One region of the Mesorhizobium sp. EU05-FHT14A09 genome, then DNA from elsewhere that is predicted to be linked to it. Evidence: predicted binding sites of a transcription regulator. Region 1 holds the regulator's gene; the other holds the start of a gene.
What was found. The regulator LexA, encoded in region 1, represses DNA repair genes until DNA is damaged. The targets are predictions, from matches to a motif close to TGTTCNNNNTGTGTTCNG.
Positions count from the first base shown of each region.

Region 2: the regulator LexA is predicted to act here: its motif matches at 2,742-2,759, upstream of parE (DNA topoisomerase IV subunit B).

Region 1 is NZ_JBYTDF010000002.1:160,090-164,292, forward strand. It holds gene AC3WTO_RS08090 (hypothetical protein) at 1-346, shown strand, start outside; gene AC3WTO_RS08095 (antibiotic biosynthesis monooxygenase) at 402-746, opposite strand; gene AC3WTO_RS08100 (LysR family transcriptional regulator) at 862-1,749, shown strand; gene lexA (transcriptional repressor LexA) at 1,943-2,665, shown strand; gene AC3WTO_RS08110 (ComEC/Rec2 family competence protein) at 2,692-4,203, opposite strand, start outside.
Region 2 is NZ_JBYTDF010000002.1:449,837-454,039, reverse strand. It holds gene AC3WTO_RS09620 (alpha/beta hydrolase) at 1-605, opposite strand, end outside; gene parE (DNA topoisomerase IV subunit B) at 620-2,683, opposite strand; gene AC3WTO_RS09610 (GGDEF domain-containing protein) at 2,900-4,072, shown strand; gene gcvP (aminomethyl-transferring glycine dehydrogenase) at 4,196-4,203, opposite strand, start outside.

The DNA of each region.
Region 1 (4,203 bases):
CCCGCTTTTCGTCTTTGCGCTGACCCTCCTGCCAGCCCTCGTATTGGCGAGCGATATCTTCGGGGAAAGCTGGGATGGCTTCCTCTTCAACGTCGTTGCTACCGCTGTCATCGGCGGACTCATCTGGCAGCAAGCGCGGCGACCAGGCTGGGATACCCGCCATATCGCCGCCATTGCCCTGGCTTTTCTGGTGAGCAGAGGCGTGCTGGCATTCACCTATTTTCCGCTGGCGGGTCAGGTGGAGCCATTCGCCAAATATGCCCACAATGTCGCCATGATGCTGGCCGTGCTCATAGCCGGCTGGTTTGCATTACGCCGGTCCAAGTCAAAGCAGCCAACTTCCTGATGGGCGTGGCAGACGCATTGCGCGTCAAAACGTGACGTCGCCGGTGACCAATCGGCTACGCCCTTTTTGGCAGGACAAGATCGCCGACCGTATAGGTATGGAATTCACATTTCGAGACGGCATCCAGTTTGCGGAATTTTTCCGCGAACACGGGATCGGAGAAGAACTCCTCGACATTGCCGGCGCCCTGGATCGCTTCGACATTGACGACGGTTTCACCGTCGGTGCTCCTGGCGAGTGTGCTCCACAGAAAGCCCTTCTGGCGTTCGGCGACGTAGTGCACGACATCCTGGATGATGGCGAAAGCTTCTTCCTGCTTCCCCGGATGGGCATGGATAACGTTGACCACGAAGGTCGTCGGCTGCGGTGAGGCCGAAAAGCCTGCGGTGAGTTTGCTCATGAAAGTCTCCATCTGACGATCGCGGCTGTCTTGCCGCGGCGTCCTCTGGATATTCAGGACAAACAGGCAGATAAATATTCTCGCATTCTCATAACTAACGAAGAAAATTCCGCAATTGGACAGACTTGGAACACTCGGCATCTTCGTGCAGGTCGCGGAAGCCGGAAGCTTTATCGGCGCAGCGCAGCGACTCGGCCTCACTGCTTCCGCTGTCGGCAAAGCCGTCGCGCGCCTTGAAAACGAAATGGGTGCCCGGCTCTTTCACCGCTCCACGCGGAGCATGGCCCTTACTGAAGAGGGAAGCTTCTTCCTTGCGACATGCCGGCGCATCCAATCGGAATACGAACAGGCGCAGGTCCAGCTTTCGAGATCGCAGGTGACCCCGCGCGGGCAGCTTCGTGTTTCCCTCCCGCTCGCGGGCATGCTGTTGATGCCGACAATGTCGGCCTTCATGGAACGATATCCGGATATCAATCTCGACCTCGATTTTACCGACCGGCTCGTCGACGTCATCGAAGAGGGCTTTGATGCGGTGATCCGCACCGGAGATGTCGGGGACACGCGCCTGATGAGCCGCAAGCTCGGCACTTTCCGGCATAAGATCGTGGCAGCGCCGAAATATCTCGCCGAAAACGGCACACCCGAGACGCCGGAAGACCTCCTCAAACACCGTTGCCTTCATCATCGCTATGCGAATTCCGGGCGGCTCGAACCCTGGCCCCTCATGCGCGATGGGCGCGATGTGAAACTCGATCTTCCCGTGACCACCGTTGCGAGCACGCTGGAGCCATTGATCTACCTCGCCGAGCGATCTTTCGGCGTCACTTGCCTGCCGCCATTCGCGGTATCGACCGAACTGGCCCAGGGCAAACTTGTATCGCTGCTGACCGATTATCTTGGCGAAACCGGAACCTTCCGCATCCTGTGGCCAACAAGTCGCCACCTCTCGCCCAAGGTCCGTGTCTTCGTCGACTACATGGTCGAAAATCTGTTTGCTGATTAAGTGCGAGCGGCGCGCCTTCCTGGATTCCACGACGCGACCTCGCGGAACAAGAAGCAGCCATCCCCGCCGTTACGCTGAACAAAGGGTCAACAAATTCATTAAACTTTAAATGGTTGCGGAACACAAATGGAACAGATAGTGTTTGTTCCGGGTTTGTTTTTCTGATTCCGGTTCCGTTCCACGGAGGGTGGCGATGCTGACACGCAAGCAACACGAGCTTTTGCTCTTCATCCATGAGCGGCTGAAGGAAAGCGGGATTCCACCGTCCTTCGACGAGATGAAAGAAGCGCTCGATCTGGCGTCGAAGTCGGGCATCCACAGGCTGATCACCGCTCTGGAGGAGCGCGGCTTCATTCGCCGCCTGCCAAACCGGGCCCGTGCACTCGAGGTGCTGCGCCTCCCCGACTCGATCGCTCCTGGCCTCAATGCGGCCAAGAAGTTTTCACCGGCCGTCATCCAGGGCAGCCTGGGTCGCACGGTACCCAAGGAGCCGCAGCGCCTGCAGGCTCCCAGCAATGACGACGACGCTACCGCCGCCGTTTCCATCCCGGTCATGGGACGCATCGCGGCTGGTGTGCCGATCGACGCCATCCAACATCGAACGCATTCGATTTCCGTGCCGCCGGACATGATTTCGGGCGGCGAGCACTATGCCCTGGAAGTCAAAGGTGACTCCATGATCGAAGCCGGTATCTTCGATGGCGATACGGTCATCATCCGCAATGCCAATTCGGCCAATCCGGGCGAAATCGTCGTGGCTCTCGTCGACGAGGAAGAAGCGACGCTCAAGCGTTTTCGTCGCAAGGGTGCCTCGATCGCGCTGGAGGCTGCCAATCCCGCCTACGAGACCCGCATTTTCGGCCCAGACCGGGTCAAGGTACAAGGCAAGTTGGTCGGGTTGATCCGTCGGTATTGAAGCGCGGACCTTAGTCAATTAGCCGGCTATTTATCGTTTTTATGAACGACATCAGCGTTGACGGCAGTCCGGGAAGGTATCTTGTCCGGCCTGCCTTTGGACTTGTACGCCTTTTCCGGCCGCGGCGGTAATCCCCTCGCCTCGCGCGTAAAGCCTCGTTGCATGTGCCAGGGTCGATCCTTGGTATCGAGCGCGAACGAGATATTAGCCGGCTTATCTGCAGAGGCGTTAAACCATACTGCGGCACTGCCGACGCGGGCGAGATCCTGCTTGGTGACAACCACGACTGCGGGATCGTTGCAGGGGTCGGGGGCGGTTGCATCGTCGATGACAATAAGCGACGCAACCGCGCAGGCCGATTTGGCAGACTCGGTGCTGGCGGCCGTCACCACGACGGCACCTGACAGGTGACGGGCAAAGCACAGCCGCCGAGCGCACAGGAATGGCGTTCCGAGGGGCATATCGAGCGCATTTTCAACAGTCAGATCGACGTCACCCGAAACATCTTCGGGTAAGATTGTTGTCTCCAGATTGAGCGCCCTGCGCCAGTTGTCGAACGTAAACGGATTGGGTCGCGCCCTGCTGACCGCTATCTCGTCGCCGCCGATTGGCAGAGCCACAAGGCGCGCGTCCTCGGAGATCAGCACATCGGGTGTTTCGACATTGCCCATCGTCAGCAGACCGGCAAGCGCAAAAGGTAAGGCCAGCAACCGCAACCATGTCGTCGTCATCGCGCCGATGGCGAGCGCGGCGGTGACGAAAAGCACCGATTGCGTCGAAACCAGACCAACACCATCGACAGGCGAGCGCGCGGAAATCCAGTCGGCGATTGCCATCATGACCGTAAGTCCCTTTCCCATCGCATAAAGGAACGGTCCATCGGCGCCAAAGGGCATCGCGAGTGCGCTGAGTACGGCCGCCGGCATGACGACAAGCGAAACCACCGGCATGACGGCCAGATTGGCAAACAGGCTAAGCGGCGACACCCGCTGAAAATGCCAAACCGCGAACAGCGTTGTCGCAAGGCCGGCCACGATCGAGGTTGCGGCCATTGCGCCAACTGCGATCAAAGACTTATGCGCGAGAAAACCAACGAAAGAGCGCGCAGGCGGTGCGGCTACGGGCATCACTTCACGCCGTTGAGCCCAGGCCGCGTAGGCGCCGATCAGCGCAGCGGTCGCTGCAAACGACATCTGGAAAGACGGACCAACCACCTCATGCGGCGCGGTCAGGATGACGATCACCGCCGAGATTGCCAGATTGCGCATCGACAACGCCGCACGATCGAACAGCACCGCGATCAGCATCACCGACAACATGATGAAGCTGCGTTCTGCCGCCACCACCACGCCGGAGATCGCAAGATAGGCGGCGATCGAACAGAGAGCAGCGAAAGCGGCATACTTCTTGACCGGCCGACGCGCAGAGAAATCGGGAAACAGCGCGAACGCCCCGCGCAACAGCAGCATTATGGTGCCTGCCACCAACGCCATATGCAGGCCGGATATCGAGATGATGTGATAGATGCCCGTCCGTCG
Region 2 (4,203 bases), 290 kb from region 1:
AGGTCGGAACGGAAAGTATCCTGGATCAAGGCGCCGACTGGCAGGTACCGATATTGCTCTTGTGCCACGGCCAGCACCGATCGGTAGGCTGAGACAAGCACAATCGCCGCTGCATCCCGTTCCGCTGCCGTGTTGACGGCTATTCCGGTGCCCAGCGAGCGCCCAAGGACGACAATCGGCGAATTGCGATCCGTCGCCGAGAGCCAGTCGAACGCCGCAAGTCCGTCGACAAGCAGACCGGATTCCGTCGGTGATCCCGTCGACCCGGGATACCCTCGGTATGACACCGCCAGCAGTCCATATCCGTAAGACGACAATTGATTGGCGAGAAAACCGTAGTTGGCAACATTGTCGCCATTGCCGGGGAAAAACAGGAGCGTAGGCCGTCCCTGGTGCGCGGGGAGATAGAGCGCTGCGAGCGTCTGACCGTCGGGTGTCACAATCGCGACGCGTTCACCCCAGGGGGCGATGGCGGGCAAAACGCCGACGGCGTTCGTGGCTCCCGGGTAGAGCAGGCTGCGCTGCATGAAATACATCAGCGCAACGACGGAAACGTAGCCAAGGGCAATGACGATCAAGAGCGCTTTCAGGCCCTTCCAGATCAAGCCCACCTTCGTGCTCAGATATCCAGGGCGTCGGCGGCTGCGAATTCGGCGCGTTCCTGGATGAACCTGAAGCGTGCCTCGGGCTTGGTTCCCATCAGCGCGTCGACCGCATCCTTGGTCACGGTCTCTTCGTCCAGCACATCGACCCGCAGCAAGGTGCGTTTCCTTGGGTCCATGGTGGTTTCCTTGAGCTGGCTCGCCATCATCTCGCCGAGACCCTTGAAGCGGCCGAGCTCGACCTTGCCGCGGCCGGTGAATTCGGTGCGCAGCAATTCGTCCTTGTGCGCGTCGTCGCGGGCATAAGCGATCTTGCCGCCCTGGCGCAGAGAATAGAGCGGAGGCACGGCCAGGAAGAGATGGCCGCCACGGATCAGGTTCGGCATCTCCTGATAAAAGAAGGTGATCAGCAGCGAGGCGATGTGGGCGCCGTCGACGTCGGCGTCGGTCATGATGATGACGCGGTCGTAGCGAAGGTCCTCGTCCCGGTATTTCGAGCGCGTGCCGCAGCCCAGCGCCTGGACGAGGTCCGAGATCTGCTGGTTGGCGGCAAGCTTGTCGCTGCCGGCGCTGGCGACGTTGAGGATCTTGCCGCGCAGCGGCAAGACGGCCTGCATGGCGCGGTCACGCGCCTGCTTGGCGGAGCCACCGGCCGAGTCACCCTCGACGATGAACAGTTCGGCGCCGGCTGCCGCGTTCTGCGTGCAGTCGGCCAGTTTGCCGGGCAGGCGCAGCTTGCGCACGGCGCTCTTGCGCGAGACTTCCTTTTCCTGGCGGCGGCGCACGCGCTCATCGGCGCGGGCGATCACCCAGTCGAGCAGCTTGGAGGCTTCCTGCGGATTGTCGGCCAGCCAATGGTCGAATGGATCACGCAGGGCAGATTCGACGATACGCATGGCCTCGACGGTCGCGAGCTTGTCCTTGGTCTGGCCGACGAATTCCGGTTCGCGGATGAAGACGGAGAGCATGCCGGCGGCCGAAATCATCACGTCTTCGGAGGTGACGATGGAGGCGCGCTTGTTGCCGACCAGATCGGCATAGGCGCGCAGGCCGCGCGTCAGCACGTTGCGGAAGCCCATTTCATGGGTGCCGCCTTCGCCGGTCGGGATGGTGTTGCAGTAGGAGTTGAGGAAACCGTCGCCACCATACCAGGTGACCGCCCACTCCAGGGAGCCATGGCCACCCTGCTTCTCGCTCTTGCCGGAGAAGAGTTCGCGCGTGACCTGCATCTCGTCGCCGAGCGACGCCTTGAGGTAATCGCCAAGGCCGCCGGGGAAGTGGAATTCGGCCTTGACCGGCGTCGGATCCTTGTCCGTGATCAGCGACGGGTCGCAAGACCAGCGGATGTTGACGCCGCCGAACAGGTAGGCCTTCGAACGCGCCATGCGGTAAATGCGGGCCGGTTCGAAATGCGCGCCCTTGCCGAAGATGTCGGGATCGGGGTGGAAGCGGGTCCGCGTGCCGCGCCGGTTCTGTACATCGCCGAGGAATTCGAGCCCGCCCTGCGGGATGCCGCGCGAAAAGCGCTGGCGGTAGAGCTTGCGGCCACGCGCGACTTCGACTTCGAGGTCATCGGAAAGCGCATTGACCACCGAGACGCCGACGCCGTGCAGGCCGCCGGAGGTCTCGTAGACCTTGGAATCGAACTTGCCGCCGGCATGCAGCGTCGTCATGATCACTTCGAGCGCCGACTTGTCCTTGAACTTGGGATGCGGATCGACCGGAATGCCGCGGCCATTGTCGGTGACGGTGAGGTAGCCGTCGGCTCCCAGTTCCACGTCGATGAAGGTGGCATGGCCGGCAACCGCCTCGTCCATCGAGTTGTCGATGACTTCGGCAAAGAGATGGTGCAGCGCTTTCTCGTCGGTGCCGCCGATATACATGCCCGGCCGGCGCCGTACCGGCTCCAGTCCCTCCAGAACCTCGATGTCGGCCGCGCTGTAGCCTTCACTGCCATCCTTGGTCGCAGGTTGCGTGCGCTTGGCCGCCTGCACGAGCGGGTCGGCAGGGCGCGCGGTGGCGCGGGCTGGCTGCGGGGGTTGCTTGTCCGGATTGCCGAAAAGGTCGTCCATTTCGTCCATGAGCTTTGAAAACGAATCAGGGAATGATACTGCCATGTTTTGCAGGCCGGATCACAGCAGTTCGTGTTCCGTTCATGGCTGGCGAGTGCTCTACTCCGAATAGAGACGTCTCGTAAACCATCTGGCGAGTTTCTCCTGAGCGTTTGAGCCAGGTTGCCGCAAAATGGGTGATGATAGCGTACACTGTACGCCGTCGTGTTAGCGGGGAAGCGAACAATGCTGGACTATCAGTCCTTGCTGCTGGCGGCAGCATTGTCCGGCACATGCCTCAGCATAACCATGCTGGTGATCTGGAGCGCGATGCGCCAGAGCCACTATTTCCTCACGGCCGCCATCGGCCTGATCGTGGTCGCAGGGCACGTCATCGCCTTCTGGCGCTACACCAGCGATCCACAACCCTGGATCGGAGCGCTGCTGATGGCGCTGCTGCCCAGCGGCTTTGCGCTGGTGCTGGTCGCCGCCGGCCAGTTCTACGGGCACGTCCATATCACGCGGAAAGTCCTGACCGTCGTTGCCATTTCGGTACTTTCCACCACCTATCTGATGATGGTCGGGCTAGACGGCGTGGCCTTCATGGTCGAATACGCCTTCGCCACCACGTTGCTGGTCTGGATCGGCTGGGTTTTCTGGCAGGCCCGCGACGAGTTTCCGGCGCTCATCACCCTGATGACCGTGCTGTTTGCGATCTGTGCGACCTCGTTTGCGCTGTGCGGCCTGGTGCTGCTGTTCAATGGAACCTGGGTGCTGGGCAAGGCGCCCGACAATTGGGCCGAGCGCGTCAACATCATCGTTTCCGTGGCCTGTCTCACCGCACTCGGCGCGCTGCCGATGACCATGCACAATCTGCGGGTGGCTGCTCGTCACCGCAACGAGGCGCTGACCGATCCGCTGACCGGATTGCAGAACCGGCGCGCCTTGATGGACGGCTACCCGGACAGGGCATTCGGCGAGGAACTGGCGGTCGTGATGTTCGATCTCGACCATTTCAAGAACACCAACGACGTCTACGGCCATTCGGCCGGCGACGAGGTGCTGAGGCGCTTCGCCGATGTCATCAGGACGAATCTGCGCGCCGGCGACAGCGCGTTCCGCCTCGGCGGCGAAGAGTTCGCGCTGGTGATCGCGCGTGTCGAAGGCAACTATGTCGAGGCTGCCGCCCGCAACATCCTGGCGGACTTCGCAGGACAGGACATTCACACTCAGGTCGGCGTGTTGCGCTGTACCGTCAGCGCCGGTGTCGCCTTCGGCTCGATGAAGAAGGCCACGCTGACGGAGATGCTGACCCGTGCGGACCGGGCTCTCTATCAGGCCAAGCGAGCCGGCCGGAACAGGGTCGTGGTCGATGGCTGGATCACGGAACCGACGCGGCGGCCCGCGCTGCGCGCCTAAAGTATTTCCCTCTAACTCTTTATTTTTACGTGACCGCCAACAAACCGCTATGCGCTTTGCTGGCGTTGCGAAAAACCCCTCGCGACGGATCGCGAGGGGTTCGGTTAGCCTGATGAGGCCGCCTTATTCGG